DNA from 3 places in the Ruminiclostridium josui JCM 17888 genome. Region 2 is predicted to be linked to each of the others. Evidence: riboswitches for the same ligand, from Rfam matches in the RefSeq annotation. Region 2 holds a riboswitch; each other region holds the start of a gene.

Region 1 (6,784 bases), 3.4 Mb from region 2:
ATACAATTTTTAGTGAGTGGGCATATTCCCCCAAAAGAGATACTTCAAGAAATACTAACAATAATGCTGCTAATAGCCCTACAATTATTTTAAATATTCTTCCTACAGACTTTTCTGATATTTCAAGTAAATCTAAATTTCCATGTTGTCTATAGAATCCAGTAGCTATTGCAAAATATATATAGGCTATTATTGTTATTGCTATAGGTATAATCCATCCGGCACTCCCCACCATACCTGCAGCATCTTTTGGAAAATGCAATATTCCTTGGACAAAAATCATGTTTATCAGTAAACAGATAGACTCCCAAGAACCAAATCCCTCATTATTGCTCATTATCCTCATCTCCTTCCTCAATTTCATCACTTTGAGTCCAACCTCTGCTTATTTTAGGTTGCTTGATAATATCCTTTGTATTCAGATAGTCAGGCCTTTTCTCCTGTTTCCACATAGGCTTTCTCATTACTTTGTCTGAATATTTTCCATTTGTAATTGGCCCGAATGGTGCAAGGAAAGGTACTCCAAATGATTTTGATGATGCAAGGAGCAGAGAGTTTAAGAGTAGACCTACTGCTATTCCGAAAAATCCCCCTACAGACCCCAATATTATATAAGCAAATCTAATTATTCTTATAGAAAAGGACATGGAAAAGCTTGGTATTGAAAAAGAGCCAAGAGCAGTAATAGCTACTACTATTATTAGTATCGGGCTTACAAGATTAGCTGAAACTGCTGCCTGTCCTAAAATCAAACCTCCTACAATACCTATTGTAGAGCCGATAGCACCCGGAACTCTAATTCCTGCTTCTCTAATCAACTCAAATGAAAATTCCATTAATATTATTTCAATAACAGTTGGAAAGGGAACGATTTCCCTTGACGCTTCTATAGCAAATAAAAGATTAGTGGGAATCATTTCCTGATGGTAATTTGTTATAGCTATATACAGTCCAGGTAGTAAAAGTGCTATGATAACACCTATTATTCTTATCATACGTACAAAATTAACATATGGAAATCTTATGTTTAAATCTTCAGGAGTGCTTAAGTATTCTGTTATTGTTGCAGGCATAACAAGTACATATGGACTACCATCCAATACAACAGCTATGTTGCCTTGGGCTAGCATCCTTGCAACAGTATCAGGTCTTTCCGTTGCTAATATCTGTGGTGCTGTTAGGAAAGTGCTGTCTTCCAATAGTTGCTCTAATTCTCCAGAATCAAATATATAATCAACCTTTATACTTTTGACCCGCTTTAGCACCTCACGTACAAGGGATTCATTTGCAATATCACGAATATACATAACAGCACAAGGAGTATTACTTCTCTTACCTATAGTAAGGCCCTTGATAGTCAAGTCTTTGTCCTTTAAAATTTTCCTTAAAAGGGCTGTATTTGCTCTTATTTGCTCGTTAAAAGCCTCCTGAGGACCTCTTATTACAGTTTCAGAATTGGGCTCGCCCACATTCCTGTGTTCCCATTTTTTAGTATCGGCTGTATATGCGTATTCCAACCCATCAATAAATACAGCGCAACCGCCAAAATTGATATTACTTACAACATCTTTAAAATCTTTGGCTTTTTTTACCTGATTAAAAGGTATCAGTCTATTGAAGATAAACTCTCCTACATCCTTTACCTCTTGCTTAATATCTATATTTGATAAAATCATTAATGGCTGAAGGATATTATTACTTATAATACTGCTGTCAGTCATTCCGTCGATGAATACTATAAAAGCTTGATAATTCTCATCTTGGACTGTTATATTGAACTCTCTGTACACAACATCACTGTTTTCAGGAATATTATATATTTTTTTCATCATGCTTTTATTATTTTCTATTTCATCTGATATGTGCTCTTCAAGATATTCATCGTTAACAGGGCATTCATCAAAATAATTCTTGAACTCTTTACTATCAAAGGTGTCCATAGAGGCAGCATTTTTTGCCTTGTTACAGTCAACCGATTTTGTTTCCTCTAGTTCAAAGTCATGTTTTATACTTTTTTGGTCATATATAATGTATTTACTTAATTTCTTTACAAATCCCAATTTAAAGCTCCTTTTACATAAATTTTGCCTAGGTTTAGTTTAAGTTTATATGTATTATTTTATTTTATGGTTACTTATATGCATTATTTATATGGGTTAAGTAACTTTGATATTTATTGTCAAATCTGTAACCAATTTTTAACCTTAGTTTATTGATTTTTACCTTGTTAATTGAGTCCCTATGTTCTATCATATATACTATACTAACAAATGAAATAATTACTTTCGGCAGGTGAAGTTTATGGGCAAAAAAATAATTTCAGTTATAGTGGCACTAATTCTAATATTGAATTGTATTCCGGTTTTTGCATGGGCGCCAGCTGAAGGCCTAACTTCCAGCTCTGTAGTCCTAATGGATACCGTAAGGGGACAAGTTCTTTTTGAAAAAAATGCTTATAAGCATTTATCACCTTCGGTTATGTGTAAACTTATGACTGCTCTTGTTACCATTGAAAAAACAGATTTAAATGCAAAGGTTACAATCAGTAAAAATGCCGCCAGCTATAATGGGCTCAATCTTGTGGTAGGAAATCAGTATACTGTTGAGGATTTACTTTATGCCGTAATTCTTTCACAGGGAAATGACGCAGCTGTAGCCCTTGCCGAATATGTAGGTGATGGTGATATCCAAAAATTTGTCAACTATATGAACACAAAAGCTAAAGAGTTATCTTTAAAAGATACATATTTTGTAAATCCAACAGGTCTTTTTGATAAAGAGCAATATACTTCTGCCAATGATATTGCTTTACTTATAAAAGCAGCAATATCAAATAATACATTTAATATGATATTTGGTGCTAAAGGTTTTGGCTGGCTTAATGGGAACAATTCTTCCATTTTAACAAACCAAAATACCCTTTTTTGGAGTTATAAAGGTGTTGATGGCGGAAAATTAGGTACAAATACAAACCCTCAGAGTTTTTCTGTGGTTACTACTGCTTCTCAAAATGATAAACGACTTATTGCTGTAGTATTCAACACCAGTAAAGAAAATGCTTTTTCCGAGACTACAAAACTTTTTGATTACGGGTTTTCCAAGTTTTATACGGGAGTACTAGTTCCAAAAAATATCCCCCAAAGAAGTATAGAAGTGGATAACATTAAGATTGATTTGATAAGTAAAATAGATGTTTATTACACCTATCCGGTTGGAGACAGCTTTATTAAAGATATAAGCTTTATACAAAATGAAAAGTTGCATCTTCCGATTAATACCGAAACTATTGCAGGTGTCCTAAAATACACACTTAATGATAATACTGTAATAGAAGTTAATTTATATTCGGACAAGACTGTATCAGCCCCTGAGGATTACAAAACAAAAATAAAAGATATTGTCACAGAAAACAGGGATTTGGTGATAATCGTAGGTATTCTTGTAGTCATTGAACTTATTCTAATAATAAACAATATAATAAAGTTTATGTTTAGAGCCAAAAAAACAAGAACCCAGCAGTAGCAGGGTTCTTATTTTTAGTTTGAAGCCGGTTTGGCATTATATTTGTTGTGGCGCTTTGACGACCATTTGTTGTTATTTTCAATATAAGTTTTTAATACTTTTTCTAAATCTAGTACATCTTTCATTTCGTAGTACCCTGATTTTTTATGAATAAATTTCGCTGCACTTATGGCTCCCTGTGCAAATACTTTTCTTGAAAATGACTCATGACTAATTTCTATTTTGTCTTCCTGACCTACAATCATTACTTCATGCCTACCTATTACTCCTCCGGCCCTTACTGAATTTATAGGTATGTCCTTATGGGAAACTACAACTCCCTTGTTTAGAAGACCACTCTGTATTTCTCCAGCTATTTTTTTCGCTGTTCCAGATGGTGAATCCAATTTGTTTTTATGATGCATCTCTGTAATCTGAAAATCATAATTACTTAGTATGCTTGCTGTAAGATTCGACAGCAGCATCAATACATTTACACCCATAGTTATGTTTGGTGCATAAACAATGCCGTTTTTGAATTTTCTGCAAATTACATACAGCTTTTTTAGCTGATAATCTGTAAAGCCCGTAGTTCCTACTACAATATTTATCCTGTATTTTGAGAATATTAAAGCATTTTTCAATGCTGATTTTGGATTTGAAAAATCAATAACAACGTCCGGTTTGTTCCTGAATATTACTTCCTCAAGTTTATCAGATCCCGTAACTGTTATTCCAGTTTTATTCATTCCAAGAATTTCGCCCAAATCCTTATTTAAAGATTTGCTGTTCGGACTGCAAACAGCAGAAACAAGCTGGATTTCATTTTGTAATAATATAGTCCGTGCAATTTCCTTTCCGGTGCGACCCAAGCCTGTGATACAAACTTTCATCAAATAAGTTACCTCCCCTTTCAAATATAAAGTAAGATTTAAAATTCAATAATTAAAGTTTGAAGAAAATGAATAAGGATTAAACTTAAAAATGCTACAGAAAACTGTAGCATTGGTTGGAAAATTACAAAATGTAAAAATTCACTTTCTCCCCAACGCTTACGAAGTTAGCTGCCGGATTCGGGTTGTAAGAGACTAACCCTTCCTGGTTACCCAGGATTCACCCCATTTAATGGTTCCCCCGCTTATAGCATTAAAACGCTATAATTCAGCGATAAATTATTAATTTTTTGACTTCAATCCATTTTCAGTATATACCAATTTTATAAATAAGTCAATATTTCCTAATTTTTATTAAGTTTCTTTTGTTTAAGCCGATTTGTTTATAATAGATTCACTAATCTTCCCGTTTCCTATCTTTACGAGATACACATCATAATATTGCTGTCCAAGCTCATATGCAAACTTCTTATCTAATACTGCAAAATCAAATCTGTTTTTACCTTTTATTGCGCTTCCCGTGTCCATAGCAATAGTATATCCTAACCCCTTAATATAGAATATTGTTCCATAAGGCCAATGTGTGTTATCTATTGCTATGGATACACCAGGTACTATTGGCTTACCTGAGCTGGTTATGCCCTTGTTATTGCCGCATTCCTCAGCACATGGAGTGTATGCCGTACCGAGAAATTTACCAAGATACTTTCTGTTACTGATATTTTCGGGAATGTCACCACTGAATATCTTGTATGATTGAGGTTTTACACCTACTGCTGCAGCCTTTTTAAGTGACTTTTGAAGCTGAAGATTATCATCTGCTAATTCCCTTTTTGCAGCTTCCAATTGCTGATTTTGTTTTTTCAGCTCTTCAAGCTGTTTTTTAATCTCTTCATTTTGTTTCTTTAGGTCGTTGTTAAGTTTACTGAGTTCATCACTTTGAGATTTATAATTATTTGTGTTTGCTGTTAATTCTTGATTTGATTTCATAATAAGCATGGATTGAACACATTCATTATTATATTTTTCTTTGTACTGATTTACTACATTGTTTACTCTGATACAGAAAAAAGCTAGTAAAGTACTTATCAATACCAAAGCTATAGTTAACACCTTGAGCATCCAAATATCTGTGGACTTTTTTTGGTCTTTTTCAGTCATATATGCGAACTCCTTATTAATTAAATTAACCTAATATGGATTATTTTCCAAATTAGCAGTATTTATACATGTAGAATAACATTATTTTATTTGGGGACAATGACTTTGGGTGATATTATGTTTAATTTTATAAAAAAAGTTATAACTTTATTTTTATCTTGCCTCATTATCCTATGTCCTGTCAGTCTACAGGCTAAACCGATAAATTATAATCTTGCAGTGCAAGTAACAACAGAATTCCTTTGTGCCAAAATTAAATCTGTCGTGTCTCACAATGTTGATGAGATAGACATATATTTTTCAAATAAAACCGAAGCCACTCAAAGAAATTTGTTATTTATAAAAAAGCAGCTGTTAGAGGATTATATAATTGCTTATGCTTCCAACGATTACATAATAGAAAAGGTTAATCCTAAGGTTAAAATAGATAAAACTCTTTTTGTTGATAATTGTGCATGCATTAAGGCAACCTTGACAGCAGATATTTACTGGAATGCTGCAAATCCTTCCGGTAAACCAATAAAAGGCCTAAAATCAGAAGTACATTTAATAACATTATCATTTGACAACGGTGTTTGGAAAATCACACAAGATAAATTTCAAACAAAAAAAGGCAATTCCGACAAACTAACCAGAGATAACCTCTCTGACTTATATAATCAAATTCTTACACTAAAATCTGAGGCAGAAAAAGCATTGAAAAAAGCATATAATAGCAAATCTTCAAGATTAGTACCATACAATACCCAATGGAAAACATCATACATGTGCACTTCCAGTGTGAATAATGATGAATATAATAGAGATAAAGTCTACAATTGGGCATACAATCATTGGAACAATTACTCAAAGGAATACATCAATTTCGGTGATGAAAAGTGGAAAGGCGGTGACTGCACTAATTTTGTTTCCCAATGTTTAAGAGCCGGGGGTGCTGTCAATGACAAGACCGGAGCCTTCCAATGGTATTATAGCAAAAAAGGAGCTCTGGCAACCCCAAATGATGATTATTCTTGGACCTGGAGTACTGCCAGAGGACTTAACAGCACCCTGTTAGGTAATTTTAAAAATAATGAATTTGGTCCAAAAGCTACTCAGAAAGTAATTGTGGGAGATAATCAATATACTGCATCAATAGGTAAATATATAGTTCCCGGCGATATTATACAGTATCACTGGAAGAATAAATCATTCATTTCACATGCAGCCATTATTGTAGGAATGGTTTA
Region 2 (6,784 bases):
TGCACTACAATATCGGCACCATATTCTATAGGTCTCAATAAAATAGGTGTTGCAAAGGTATTGTCAACTATAAGAGGAACGTTGTTTTTATGAGCTATTCTTGCAAACTTTTCTATATCAAGTACACTTATTTTAGGGTTAGCAATTGATTCACCAAACAGAGCTTTGGTATTAGGCTGAAAAGCCTTTTGAATCTCTTCTTCAGAGCTGTCTTGATCAACAAAAGTTACACTTATACCATGTTTTTTCAAGCTGGCACCGAAAAGATTAATTGTTCCTCCGTAAATAGTGCTGGAGCATACAAAATGATCTCCTGCTTCACATATATTGAGAATGGATACTAATGAGGCCGCTTGTCCGGAAGAAGTACATAGAGCACCAATACCGCCCTCTAAAGCAGCAATCTTGTTTTCAACACATTCCACTGTAGGATTGCTAATCCTAGAATACATATGACCCGGAACAGATAAGTCAAAAAGCTTTGCAACATGTTCGGTTGAGTCATATTTGTAGGTGGTACTTTGGTAGATAGGAAGCACACGTGGTTGACCGTTTTCAGGTTTGTACCCTTCCTGAAGACATTTGGTTTCAATTTTCCATGACATATAATCACCTCAAATAAAATTAAACGATTTATCACTAAAACGAATATTATTTTCACATAAGAAAAGAATATAAAATAGAATACATATTTGTCAAGTCAGGTGAGAATATAATTTAATTAAATGAGGGAAAGGGGCTGTTTAAAAATAGTAGGATATTTTACCGTCGCTCACATTCATCGTCCATGATTCTGTGTTTTGCTAATCCCTACATGGTACAGGAGGGCGGTAAAATATCCATGTTCATCTGCAAATAGCTTCAACCAAGCTGCCTTTGATACAATTTATGCTCATTTACAGGCTAGTAAAGATAAAAATTATCTAAATTTTTCGATATCTTCCTCAGACAATTCACTGTCATCATAAGAATTCTCCCTTGTTTTACTTTGAAATCTTATTGGAAAACTATTTATTATTCGTTCAAAAACGGTTAAAAGAGAATCATCGTCTATTCTTCTGTTTCTCATTTTTTATACCTCCGTCTGCCAGATTATGACTGTGCTATAATGTGAAATACCTTTAAAGATATTTTGCTAGAAAAACAGTAAATATATGCTTCCAATAAAAAACTGGCACAGCTTAATACTATGCCAGTTTGCGAAATGTTGGAAATTAATTTTGATTATGCAGAAGCTCCTTCTGATATTTTAACGAAATCGTCAGAATCGGAAGAAATGCTTCCAAATCTTAGCTTAGATACTACAAGGTTCAATATAAGGAAACCTGTCATTATGGCAACTAAAACAATTAGGTTTTGTGCCAGGAATCCATTATTGATACCTGAAATTACTTCTCTTAATGCATCAACTGAATATGTCATTGGCATAAACGGATTAAGCACATTGAAGAATTTTGGAACAAGTTCCATAGGGAAGGTTCCTCCGCAGGAAGTAAGCTGTAATATTAAAAGAAGAATTGCAAGGAACTTGCCTACATCTCTTAACTGTACCAGTAAAAATCTCATAATCGACGTAAATGACAATGATATTATTACACTAGTCAGTACAAAAAGCCCCATATTGGCAACTTCCAAGTGTAAACCTTTTACTATTACAAAGTCTAATACAAGTGCTTGAGCAATGCCTATGAAAGTATATGCCAAAAATCTCATGATGCCTTTAGACTCGGAACAGGACTTGCGGAATCTTACTTCCTCATCCAGATAAATTCCAAAGAACATCAGCAATGCACCAACCCAAAGAGAAAGTGATACAAAATAAGGTGTAAAGGCAGTACCATAATCAGGAACACTGTAAACCTTCTTTTCTGTTATTTTAACAGGTTCTGCCGCATATTCCTTCAGCCCTTCTGTACCGTTTAATTTATCGTCAGCTTTTAGAAGGGAAGAGGACACACCAGTACTAGCTTCAGTTATTCCATCCTTAAGTTTGCCTAAACCGTCCTGAATCTTTGTTTCACCGTCAAGTAACGCCCCAGAATTCTTAGATAATTCTTTGCTGCCGGCTGCCAGGGTTGAAATACCATTTGAAAGTTTTGCAACTCCATCATTAACCGATGAAGCACCTAAAGCAAGTTCTTTGGATTTATCGGAGGCAGTTTTAATGCTGGAAGCAGTATCAATGATACCTTTGTTAATCATAGGATATGATTTATTTAATTCATTTGATCCTGCAGCAAGTTTATTAATACCTTCTGTTACAGAGCCTAATTGTGCAGCTAATTGGGAAACTCCACCTGCAACTTTTCCAGAACCTTCAGCAAGCTGTTTCCCGGAAGAAGATAATTGTTCTCCGGCAGCTTTTAATTGTTCGGGAACAGACTTTGAGGCTTCCAGAGTAGCGATTACAGCTTTGAAATTTGGGTCTGTCATAGCTTCAGGATGACTCGCTACATACTTTTGTATAGAGTCTGCCAAAGAAGATTGAGCCTGAGAAACCTTATTTACTGATTCAATATACTTATCAACACCTGATGTATAGGACTGTACTCCGGTGTTCAAATCAGAGCTTCCTTTAGTCAGTTGAAGTATCTCTGGAGCAGCACTAGTAATGCCTGAATTCAACTGATTTAAACCTGAGTTCAGATTTGACAGGCCTGACATAAAAGTATTTGAACCGTTAACCAAACTAGTTATTTTATCGGAACCGCCGGATAAACTCTTGTAGAACAGTTCAGCACCGTCGCTAAGCTGTTTTGAACCTTGTGCCAGAGTATTTGAACCGGTATTGGCATCTGCAAGTCCGTTGTTCAGCTTATTGACACCATCGTTAAATTTCTTTTGACCGTCTGCAATTTTACCATTGCTGTCATAGAGTAATTCAGCACCGCTTTTTATTTCCTTTAAGCCATCATCAAGTTCTTTAAGGCTATTAGGAAGGTCCTTTATTTGATCTAAAAGGGTTCCTACAATTTCTTCTGAAACAGATTTGGAGATGCTGTCCTTAAATTCTAATGTGACCCTACTCAGTACCTGACTTGCCAAATAATTTCCCTTTTCATTCACAGTATATATCAGATTACCTTGAGTCTTCTCACTGTCTGCTACTGAAGAAATATTATTGGAGAAATCACCAGGTATAGTAATCATTGCGTAATACTTTTTGCTCTCTATACCGTCTTTTGCATCGGATTCCGACGTTATAACCCAATTAAGATTTTTATCGGTTTTTAGTTTGTCAGTAATTTCTTTTCCCAGATTTCTGTTTTCACCGCCGATAGTTGCTCCGTTATCCTGATTTACCACGGCTACAGGAAGTTTGTCAAGTTTGCTGTATGGATCCCAAAAAGCATCAAGATAGAAGAAACTGTAGACCAATGGAATTAGTATAACTGCGATGATCACGGCAAATTTCTTGTACTTTTTTAATGTTTGCATCATTTTTACCTCCTTGTTTCTCTGGATAGATGTTTGTTTTATTTTTACTTCACCACCTCGAATGTTGTAATTTTAAATAATTTGAAATTCAAAGCATTTCGACAAAAAAACTACTTACTTTTAAAAGAAAAAATATCATCAAAGTGTGAATTAAGTGATGAAAGTATATTAATCAGTGCTTTTCTGTCGTCTTCACTAAGGATACCGTATATTTTTTCAGCAAGTATATTCCTAATTGTAGTGATTGATTTAAAAACATCCTTCCCGGTTTCAGAAAGAGAAATAAAAACTCGTCTTCTGTCTTCATTATCACGCCTTCTTATGACATAACCTTTTTTTATAAGTCTGTCAACAGTTACAGTTGGAGTTCCAAAGGTTACCCCTAGAGTATTGGCAATCTCGGACATTTTCTTATCTTCTTCACCGTGGCCTATAACAACTATTGTATTGATTTCAATAACAGTAAGATCATCAAGTGTTTTGCTAAAAAATTTCTTACTTTCAAGTTTATTGTACTTATCAAAAAGTTTCCTAAATAGTTCATCCACAATAAGTAAACTATTTTCTGTTTCTGGGTTCATGATTCACATTCCTCACTTAATTTGAATTTCAAACTATTTTATTTTAATATACTACTGAAAGTTTAAAAAGTAAACTGTTTTTTGCAAAAAAATCAACGAATGTGAACTTACAAATTTTAGGATATGTATTTACTAGAATACAAAATAATGGTAAAATAATTATGTATTTTACCAAAGAAAAGAAGTGGGGTTACATAATGCAAACAAACATTTATACACTTAACAAAGAAGTCGAGTGTCTTAAGCAGCAGCTCTATGATTTGTTGGACAACGAACCATGGGCAGAACACGACATTCTTAGGATTAGTGAAAGATTAGATGACTTAATTTTGCAATTTTACAGTTTAAATTAGTAACTACGATTAATTTCCATACATTCATGAATTACACACTCAATTGATGATCTTCTTTCAGATTGTATATGCTTAAGGTTACTTTGGATATAACTGATTTTAAGCTCAGAATTGCTCTTGAAATCAGTTATATCTATCAAATTTTTTTTAAACACTTCCAATAACAATTTAAGAGTTATGAATGAACATTCAAATAGTTGCGGGTTAAATGTCTTACTCATTTTTTAATCCTCTCTGTCTTTTGTAAAATGTTTATGTGCTTATATAATTAAAATATAGTTATTTGTAACAGATGTCAAATATTTCCTATTTTAAATTGGTCTTTATGCTGAATTGTTTGGTATAATTCAATATACAGTACCTTTTGCTTAGTAAGGATATGGTAATATGCTAAAGATAGATATATTGTGTGATGATTTGCGTATAAAAAATATTAAATATGAAAGTATTGAAAATATATATTCAATATACAAAAATACAGATAGTTTCAAATATGCAACGGGAGTTAATAATTTTATAAGCTTTGATGTATTTTCCAGTCAGCTTTTTAAGTTTATATCTCAAAATAATGTGTTCTTTTTAGATATTTTCCTTGAAAAGAAGGATTCTTTATGTAGCAGCAAATCTATAGGTCTGGTTAAAGGTGCTTTAAATGTAGAGGAAAATATACTTTGGATAAATTCAATAGCTATTGATTTGCCCTACCAATCTAAAGGTTATGGTAAAAAAGTTGTTAGTACTCTGGAGAATTATTTTAAGAATTCATACAATGTAAATACTATTTGCCTTTCGGTAAGCAAAAATAATATGTCTGGTGTAAAATTTTGGGAGAAATGTGGTTATTCCGAATATGAATTTGACTCAACTTATGATTTACACAAAATAACTGATCATGCCCTGATCATGTGGAAGAAAGTGTAAAAAATCATTAATATTACAAAAATATTACCAAAAAATTGCTGTAATATTACTGAAAGTTTGACAAACTGTAATAAATTAAATATAATAATAACGAAATTAACAAGCTGAATCCTCGAAAGAGGTACGGAGGAACCAAGATTTGGGGTTAATCCATTCTTTATTTTATTGAATGGTAGGGAGGTCCTATTGCCCGAGCCCGTCAGCTAACTTCGGAAGCGCTACTATAGGAGGGGCCAATGACAGGTAAGATTACCAAGGTACTTGTCGGTTGTATTTTTGCCTTTTCGCTTGTGTTGGTATGTTCTGCTGCTATGGCTGCTTCGCAGTCAGCCCAGATTAGCGGTACTAACGTCAATGTAAGAAAAGAGCCCAATACTTCTGCAAGTATCATCACTAAACTTTCTAATAAGAGAGTTTCAGTGCTTGATAAGTCTAGCGGTTGGTACAAGATTTCTTTTGATGGAAAGACTGGTTGGGTAATTGATGACTACATAAAAGTTGTAACCACAAAAGGAAGTATTAATGCTAATGGTGTCAATTTCAGAGAAAGTGCCAGTACAAGTAGTAAAGTAATTAGTTCTCTAAAAAAAGGAACAGAAGTACAAATACTGGATACACTTACTGGATGGCACAAGGTTAAAGTAGGTTCAAAGGTTGGATACGTTTCAAAAGAATTTGTTTCTTCAGCAGCGAATTCAACAAAAACTTCCCGTTCTACGGAAGCTGCAACTATTGTCAGCGATGAGGATGATTCTCTAGTTGGCAGGATAATTGCATATGCAAAAAAGTTTATTGGTGTAAAGTATGTTTATGGTGGGAAGAGCCCAAGCGGCTTTGATTGCTCTGGCTATGTTGGCTACGTATACAAGAATTTTGGTATTAGCCTTAACAGTTCAGCATCAAGTATGTACTCAAATGGTACAAAAGTTTCTAAGACAGCTTTAAGAGCTGGTGATTTATTGTTCTTTGATGCTTCTTCCAGAAAATCGACTGGCGATATAGACCATGTAGGTATTTACTTAGGTAATAACCAATTTATTCATGCATCAACTTCCAATGGAAAAGTGCTTATTCAGAGTTTATCTGAATATCGGGGAACTTTTATTGGTGCAAAAAGAGTGATTTAAATCTTATCATAGACCACAAAAACGTCTTTTATAAGACGTTTTTGTGGTCTATATCAACTTTTAATTCTTAACGTTTCTTTTTATTTTTAAAAATTTCTAATTACTAATTCTATATAATTTAATATGGAGGTTGTATTGAATATCAAAAGACCGCTCTGTCTATTTACTGTGTCCTTTACTTTGGGGATACTTCTCGTTAGCAGTATCGGATTGAACCCATTTCTTTTAATTTCTTCAATCATGCTGTTATCTATAATCTGTTTTTTTAAAAAACTTGGCAATTTAAAAAACGTAATTTTTATCTCCCTTTCTTTTTTTATTATGGGTGGAATGCTTTTCTATAATGCAGAATATCGATATACCG
Region 3 (6,784 bases), 210 kb from region 2:
GTAAAGACCCCAGAAGTGCTGTAGGAGCATTAATGACAAGAGATAAAAAAACAGAAATGTAATGTTGATGATAGGGCTGCCATCCAATTCTTATTGGAAGACAGCCCTTTTTAGCTAAGAAAAAAACTGCTCAAAAAGAGCAGCCACAAAATTATACTATAACTCGTTTTGCTTTCATGAAATTGTTTGCATAATACCCGGAAGTCATATCAGAAATTATAACTTTTCGTGTAGAGCTTCCTGATGCCGCATGGATAAATTGTCCGTTGCCAATGTATATCCCTACATGGCTAATACTGTTGTGACCTCCATCTGTGTCAAAGAAAACTAAATCACCTGCACTCAGGTCTTGACTTGAAACACTACTGCCTTGGGTTGCCTGCTTGGAAGCTACCCTTTCTAATGAAATATCAAAGTGCTTAAAAACATACTGTACAAATCCTGAGCAATCAAAGCCCTTAGGAGTTGTACCTCCATAAACATACTCTGTACCCAATAAAGTTTTTGCAAAATTCACAATCTGCTCTGATTGGTCAGCAGAATTTTCAGACTGCTTGTCTGATGTTTTGGCATCAGAAATTTTGGAAAGAACAACATATTGACTGAAAGCCCAACCTGTTTTACCATCTGATGTTTTTACTTTTAACCAATCACCAGAACTTTCAAGAATACTGAGCTTGTCCCCTCGGGTCATACTTCCTAAGACCTTTGAAGTTGTTCCGGGTTCACTTCGGAGATTTAGAACAGATGCGGAAACTGTTCCAGTCTGAATTTCATCAGCAAAAGATGAAAATGCAAACAATCCCAGGCACAACACAATGGTTGCTGCACCGGAAATCATTCTCTTTAGTTGTAACATTTTAGCCTCCTATTTATGGCTTCCGAAGTTAGCTGTCGGGTTCGGGTAATAGGACGCCCTACGAAAAAGACAAATATGATTATATGTATGTACACTTACTAATTATCTTTTTCAGATTAGCCCCAAAATTGGTTCCTCCGTACCTCATTTAATGAGGATTCAGCCTTTATATAAAAAAATTATATCGTGGAATGTTTGTTAATGTCAATTCCCGTCTTGTGAAAATAGGTTGTCGTGATTTACATCAGTCGTCCCAACGTTTTCAGTATATAAACACATTTTTCAATAAATTTATTTTTTTGTAATAATAACTGTTTTCGGACATATATTTAATATTGAAAAAGACAATATACATAGTCCGTAACGGGACGTGTAACAATATAGGGGAGGGTTCTAAAGGTGGATAAATTCAACATATACCAGCAAATAGCTGAAAGAACTCAAGGGGATATTTACATAGGAATTGTGGGACCTGTAAGAACGGGAAAATCAACTTTTATTAAAAGGTTCATGGAATTGTTGGTTATCCCAAATATAGAGAACACATATCAAAAAGAGAGGGCAATAGATGAACTTCCGCAAAGTGCATCCGGAAGAACTATAATGACCACTGAACCTAAATTTATCCCCAATGAAGCAGTAGAAGTTGTTATTGACGAAAATGTGCAGATTAAAGTAAGAATGATTGACTGTGTGGGTTACATGGTAAAAGGTGCAATGGGACATTTGGAGAATGATGCACCGAGAATGGTTTCAACACCGTGGTTTGATCGTCAGATACCTTTTGAGGAAGCAGCTGAGCTTGGTACTAAGAAAGTAATCAATGAACATTCAACCATAGGTATTGTAATCACAACAGACGGCTCAATTTCTGAAATTCCAAGAGAGGATTATGTTGAAGCTGAAAGAAGAGTAATAACAGAGCTAAAGGCTATTAATAAACCTTTTGTAGTGATTATTAATTCAACAAATCCCAGGGATTCAGAGACACTGAAATTGCGTGACGAGTTGGAGCAAAAGTACGGTGTAACCGTAATTGCAATGGATTGTCTGCAGATGAGAATTGATGATGTTGATACGATTATGGAAAAGGTTCTGCACGAGTTCCCTATCTGTGAAATAGGTATAAATATACCGAGATGGGTGGAAGCTTTGGATGATTCTCATTGGCTAAAAGCAGATATTATTGACTCAATCAGGAATACTTTTAAAGCAGCTACGAAAATACGTGCAATAAAGGACGCTCTGCCTTCTTTTGAACAATATGAATTTGTCAAAAGGGCTGCTATAGATAAGGTAAGTCTAGGAGAAGGCACTGTATTAATCGATTTATCGGCTGCTGATGGACTTTTGTATAAGATTTTAAGTGAAGAGTCAGGAATAGAAATAGAGGGTGAGCATAAACTTATAAGTCTTATAAAAGATCTTGCAAGAATAAAGAAGGAATATGACAGAGTAGAATATGCCTTACATGAAGTTAAGGTTAAGGGGTATGGTATGGTCTCACCGCATATGGAAGAACTCACGTTGGAAGAACCTGAGATTATCAAGCAGGGTAACAAGTTTGGGGTAAAACTTAGAGCAAGTGCTCCTTCAATACATATTGTTAGGTACAAACAGAAGTGTAATCTTAACAAGAGGAGGTACAGGAACAACAAAACCGCGTGATTTTAAATTTAATGTTCAAATTCTTATAGGGGTTTCATAAGCATACAGCCTGCAAAAAAGAGTCTTTGCAGGCTGTAATTTTGTGCGCGAATAAATGTAGCTTGACTTAATCAATTTCAGATTGTAGCATGGTTTTAAATACACTTAATTATAAAAAAGTAACAAAATAGATTAAATGCAAAAAAAATAAAATTGATATACAGTAGCAAAAGGATTAGAATACAGCTTAATGATGAAGAAGTAGAAAGAAATATGTATAATTTAGGACAAATTATGGCATGGTTATAAAAAATTATACGATGCATAAGCAAATAAATGTAGCATTTGGCACTTAATTTTAATATTATGGAATATATGCTCTTTGTCATAATGAGTGGTATTGCATATCAATATTGGGAAAAAAATATCGACAAAGAAAGAAAAATAGTATATAATGGTGTAAAATGTAAGTGGTGGTGATTGGGTGCTAGAGGAAATAACAAAGAAAATCACTAATGAGATTGTTTTAAATATTCCGGGAATCTCAGAAGAAAAAGCTGAGCAAATTGATTATGGTTTGTATATGGCTTTTGCAGATGGTTTGAAATTACTTGCAGTGTTACTTACAGCTTTATTTCTGGGACAATTGAAGTATGCGGTAGTTGCTGTAATAGTTTTCTCATTAAACAAATCCTACTTAGGAGGAGTACATGCAAAAACGCAAATTGGATGTGTAATCACTCACTTTTTATTTATATTCGGTACTGTATATCTGGCACAGATTCTTAATATTAAATTCTTAAATATAGTTTTATTTGCTATATCAGGGATTTTGACATTTTTATACGCACCTGCAGATCTGACGTCAAAACCAATTGTAACTGAGAAAAGAAAAAAGGAGTTAAGGATAAAGGGTAGTATTTTATTAGCAATATGCTTTGTTATTACACTTATAGTTCCTGACATTTACTCAAATATCATTTCAGTAATTACACTAATATCAGCGGTTAATATTACACCTATAGTGTATAGATTAACAAAAAATAAGAGGGGTGGGATAATTACATGAAGGGTAAAATTAAATTACTGGTACTAACTGTTCTATCTCTAATCGGAGTATTTGCAGCTACTGCGTCTGCAGGTGCATGCTGGTTTTGGTCTTATTATCAAAAAGAATGCCCAAAATCATTACTCAAGTAAGCAAAAAGAGGCTATTAAGCCTCTTTTGCTATTCTAATAACTTGTGCGAATACCATTCTTTTTTCATCAAATATAGTAGAACTTGAAATATTTTTATATGAAGCAAGTATTTTATTTGCAATGACTAACCCGTTTCCACGTCCTGCTCCCTTTGATGAACTTTTCGTGTTTGGTGTTTTAACGCATTCGTTTTCTATTCTAATTGTAAGACTCTCATCTGTACTTAAAATTTTCATATCAAGCTTAAGTTTTCCGTTACTTAAAACCTCCTCCAATGCATTGTCAAGATAAATGCCTATTACTTCACATAAATCAGAAATTTTAATATTGGGAATAGAATCAACTTCTCCGATGGTATCCAAGTTAAAACTAATTCCAAGGCTATTGGCATAGTTTACTTTAGAGGATATTAATCCGAATAGTCCGGCATTCTTAATGTTATATATAGCGGTATTTCCTATACTTTGACTTGTTCCTATTATTTCTTTTAGATATGAAGCAGCCGCTTCATACTTGTTCATTTGGTGCATAGCATATAAGACAGAAAGGTGATTCATTTGATCATGTTTTATACGTCTTAAATCATGAAGTGTATTGGCAAGAGATTCATTATAGAATTCCTGCTGTTTTTGTTCTTCTTTCTTCATTTCGTATTTATGATAGATGTTTATATACCAAGCCGAGAAGAAGAAATATGATAAAGATGAAATAAGTACAATAACAAACGAGACAGGGTCAAAGTGAACTACGAAATGCATTCCAAGAAAAGAGGCCATTATCAATATGGTAATAAAAAGTAAAATGCCTATGGGAGTATGGTTTTTTATATTTCCGATTAATTTAGCATAAGGTATAAATTTAATAAGAACCAGAGCTAGGCAGTAAATAATCAAATTCATAATAAAAAATAAAAATAGATTATTATTTATTGTCTCAGGTGTTGCATTAATACCTACAGAATAAAAAATCAATGGTACGGTGAAATTTCCTACTCCAACAAAAAGTATAATCAAACAAAAGGATAATACCGATTTTAGCCATTCAACACGTAATAGGTACCTAATTAGTATTACATTGAGAATTGTCAATAGAATAGATTTTAAAAATTGCAAATTACTGGGTATGGGAAGTACACTCATCCATAAAGTAGACAAAACTCCGTTTAGTACACCATTACAAGCAATAAATGCAACTAAAAAATTCATTTGTACTTTTAAATTAAAATTATTTTTAAGAAATAAGTAAGTTATGTAGGCAGTTATCATTGCAAAAACTGTATTTATTAACAGCTGACCAATTATAAACACTATATTTCCCTCCAAGCTCGGAATCCTTTGATAATAAATTTTTTATTTTAATCAATGAGTAATTTCCAATACACCTATCCTAATTTACATTATATTATGTTTTTCTCATTAATGATATCATTTAATGTAAAAAAAATGCTGTTTTAAAATGTTTATATTCCTTTTTCGAGTATTTTGTTCAAAAATAATTCATTTCAATAATAACACATTATAACATTTAAATATATGCTATAAAAATAGTTTTTATCTGTTTTAGTCACAAATGGTTGTAGCTGTCGGAAATACTTAACGGTTTTTATATTTAAATCATAAAAAAGCTTTTAACTAATAAATTATAACAGACAGAAAATACATTGGAGGTTAAAATGGCTTTTAATGAAGAGGCGGTGAAGCTTGTGATAGTGGAAGTTAAACTACATATCAACCAGCGACTGTTTGAACAAGGGTATATAACCGAAGAAATGTATACAAAAGCAAAGGAAATAATTTTAAAAGATAGCGTTAAAATATGAATTATTGAAATGCCTTTATATTTAACCAAGCTTCCATTGATACAATTGTACTCATGTACGGTTAGAAAAGATAAAAAATAAGTTTTGCGATACCCCCTTTTTTATTAGAGAAATAATGAAGGTTGTAAATATATTGCATTAATTGGTATAATATACTTAATATTACACTAATAGTAAGAAGTATATTGGGGGAATTTAAATGAACACTTTTAAATTAAATAAATTGATTGTTGTCCCTCTTTTAGTTTTGATGATAGTATTGGGGAATTTTTTTATAAATAAAAATATGGTTTCAGCAACTACTTCACAGTTTTTATATGGTGACGTGGACGGAAGTGGAGAAGTAAATTCAATTGATTATGCACTAATAAAAAGCTACTTACTGGGAAATATAACTGACTTCCCTGATGCTAACGGGAAAAGTGCTGCTGATGTAAATGGAGATGGTAGCATAGACTCGTTGGATATTTCTTTAACTAAAAGTTTTATTTTAGGAATTATAGAAAAATTTCCTGCAGAAACTCCTACGAGTATGTTTGCAAAAGGTGCTGATATAAGCTGGCTCCCTCAGATGGAGGCAAATGGTTATAAGTTTTATAACAAAAATGGCGTTCAAAAGGATTGTTTACAAATATTAAAAGACTATGGAATTAACTCAGTGAGAATAAGAACCTGGGTTAATCCTTCCACAGATAAATGGAACGGACACTGTAGTACTAGTGAAACAATAGCACTGGCAAAGAGAGCCAAAAACCTTGGTTTCAAGATTATGATTGATTTTCATTATAGTGATTCCTGGGCAGATCCGGGAAAACAGACAAAACCTGCAGCATGGTCAAAACTGGATTTCAATGGTTTAATGAAGATGACGTATGACTATACATATGATGTAATGACTCAACTTAAGAATAATGGAATATTACCTGAGTGGGTGCAGGTTGGTAATGAAACCAACAATGGAATGCTGTGGGAGGATGGAAAAGCATCAAATAATATGAAAAACTTCGCATGGCTAGTAAATTGTGGATATGATGCTGTAAAAGCCGTAAGTTCACAAACCAAGGTAATTGTACATTTATCAAATGGATTTAATAATTCGTTATTCAGGTGGATGTTTGACGGCCTTAAATCTAATGGAGCAAAATACGATGTTATCGGAATGTCACTATATCCTGAGAAAGATAACTATACTGCTCTTTCAAGCCAATGCCTCTCGAACATGAAGGATATGGTATCAAGGTATAATAAAGAAATAATGA

What was found. Region 2 has a riboswitch for cyclic di-AMP ahead of K412_RS0100425 (C40 family peptidase). Riboswitches for the same ligand answer to the same signal wherever they lie in the genome.
Region 1: it holds a riboswitch for cyclic di-AMP, as region 2 does, so the genes downstream of both, dapB (4-hydroxy-tetrahydrodipicolinate reductase) here and K412_RS0100425 (C40 family peptidase) in region 2, are expected to answer to the same signal.
Region 3: it holds a riboswitch for cyclic di-AMP, as region 2 does, so the genes downstream of both, K412_RS0101455 (C40 family peptidase) here and K412_RS0100425 (C40 family peptidase) in region 2, are expected to answer to the same signal.

The regions. Positions count from the first base shown of each region.
Region 1 covers NZ_JAGE01000001.1:3,460,579-3,467,362, reverse strand. Annotated here, with positions in the region: gene K412_RS0115665 (GerAB/ArcD/ProY family transporter) at 1-337, opposite strand, end outside; gene K412_RS0115660 (spore germination protein) at 327-2,060, opposite strand; gene K412_RS0115655 (D-alanyl-D-alanine carboxypeptidase family protein) at 2,302-3,522, shown strand; gene dapB (4-hydroxy-tetrahydrodipicolinate reductase) at 3,537-4,394, opposite strand; cyclic di-AMP (ydaO/yuaA leader) riboswitch at 4,536-4,678, opposite strand; gene K412_RS0115645 (3D domain-containing protein) at 4,764-5,555, opposite strand; gene K412_RS0115640 (amidase domain-containing protein) at 5,673-6,784, shown strand, end outside.
Region 2 covers NZ_JAGE01000001.1:89,071-95,854, reverse strand. Annotated here, with positions in the region: gene K412_RS0100460 (O-acetylhomoserine aminocarboxypropyltransferase/cysteine synthase family protein) at 1-605, opposite strand, end outside; gene K412_RS22445 (hypothetical protein) at 920-1,069, opposite strand; gene K412_RS0100450 (YhgE/Pip domain-containing protein) at 1,225-3,441, opposite strand; gene K412_RS0100445 (MarR family winged helix-turn-helix transcriptional regulator) at 3,549-4,019, opposite strand; gene K412_RS0100440 (aspartyl-phosphate phosphatase Spo0E family protein) at 4,217-4,372, shown strand; gene K412_RS0100435 (hypothetical protein) at 4,369-4,593, opposite strand; gene K412_RS0100430 (GNAT family N-acetyltransferase) at 4,760-5,293, shown strand; cyclic di-AMP (ydaO/yuaA leader) riboswitch at 5,386-5,525, shown strand; gene K412_RS0100425 (C40 family peptidase) at 5,530-6,420, shown strand; gene K412_RS0100420 (DNA internalization-related competence protein ComEC/Rec2) at 6,556-6,784, shown strand, end outside.
Region 3 covers NZ_JAGE01000001.1:297,042-303,825, reverse strand. Annotated here, with positions in the region: gene K412_RS0101460 (NAD(P)H-dependent glycerol-3-phosphate dehydrogenase) at 1-62, shown strand, start outside; gene K412_RS0101455 (C40 family peptidase) at 152-859, opposite strand; cyclic di-AMP (ydaO/yuaA leader) riboswitch at 862-1,034, opposite strand; gene spoIVA (stage IV sporulation protein A) at 1,259-2,527, shown strand; gene K412_RS0101445 (accessory gene regulator ArgB-like protein) at 2,991-3,575, shown strand; gene K412_RS22870 (AgrD family cyclic lactone autoinducer peptide) at 3,572-3,706, shown strand; gene K412_RS0101435 (sensor histidine kinase) at 3,721-5,013, opposite strand; gene K412_RS22450 (hypothetical protein) at 5,379-5,525, shown strand; gene K412_RS0101425 (glycosyl hydrolase 53 family protein) at 5,725-6,784, shown strand, end outside.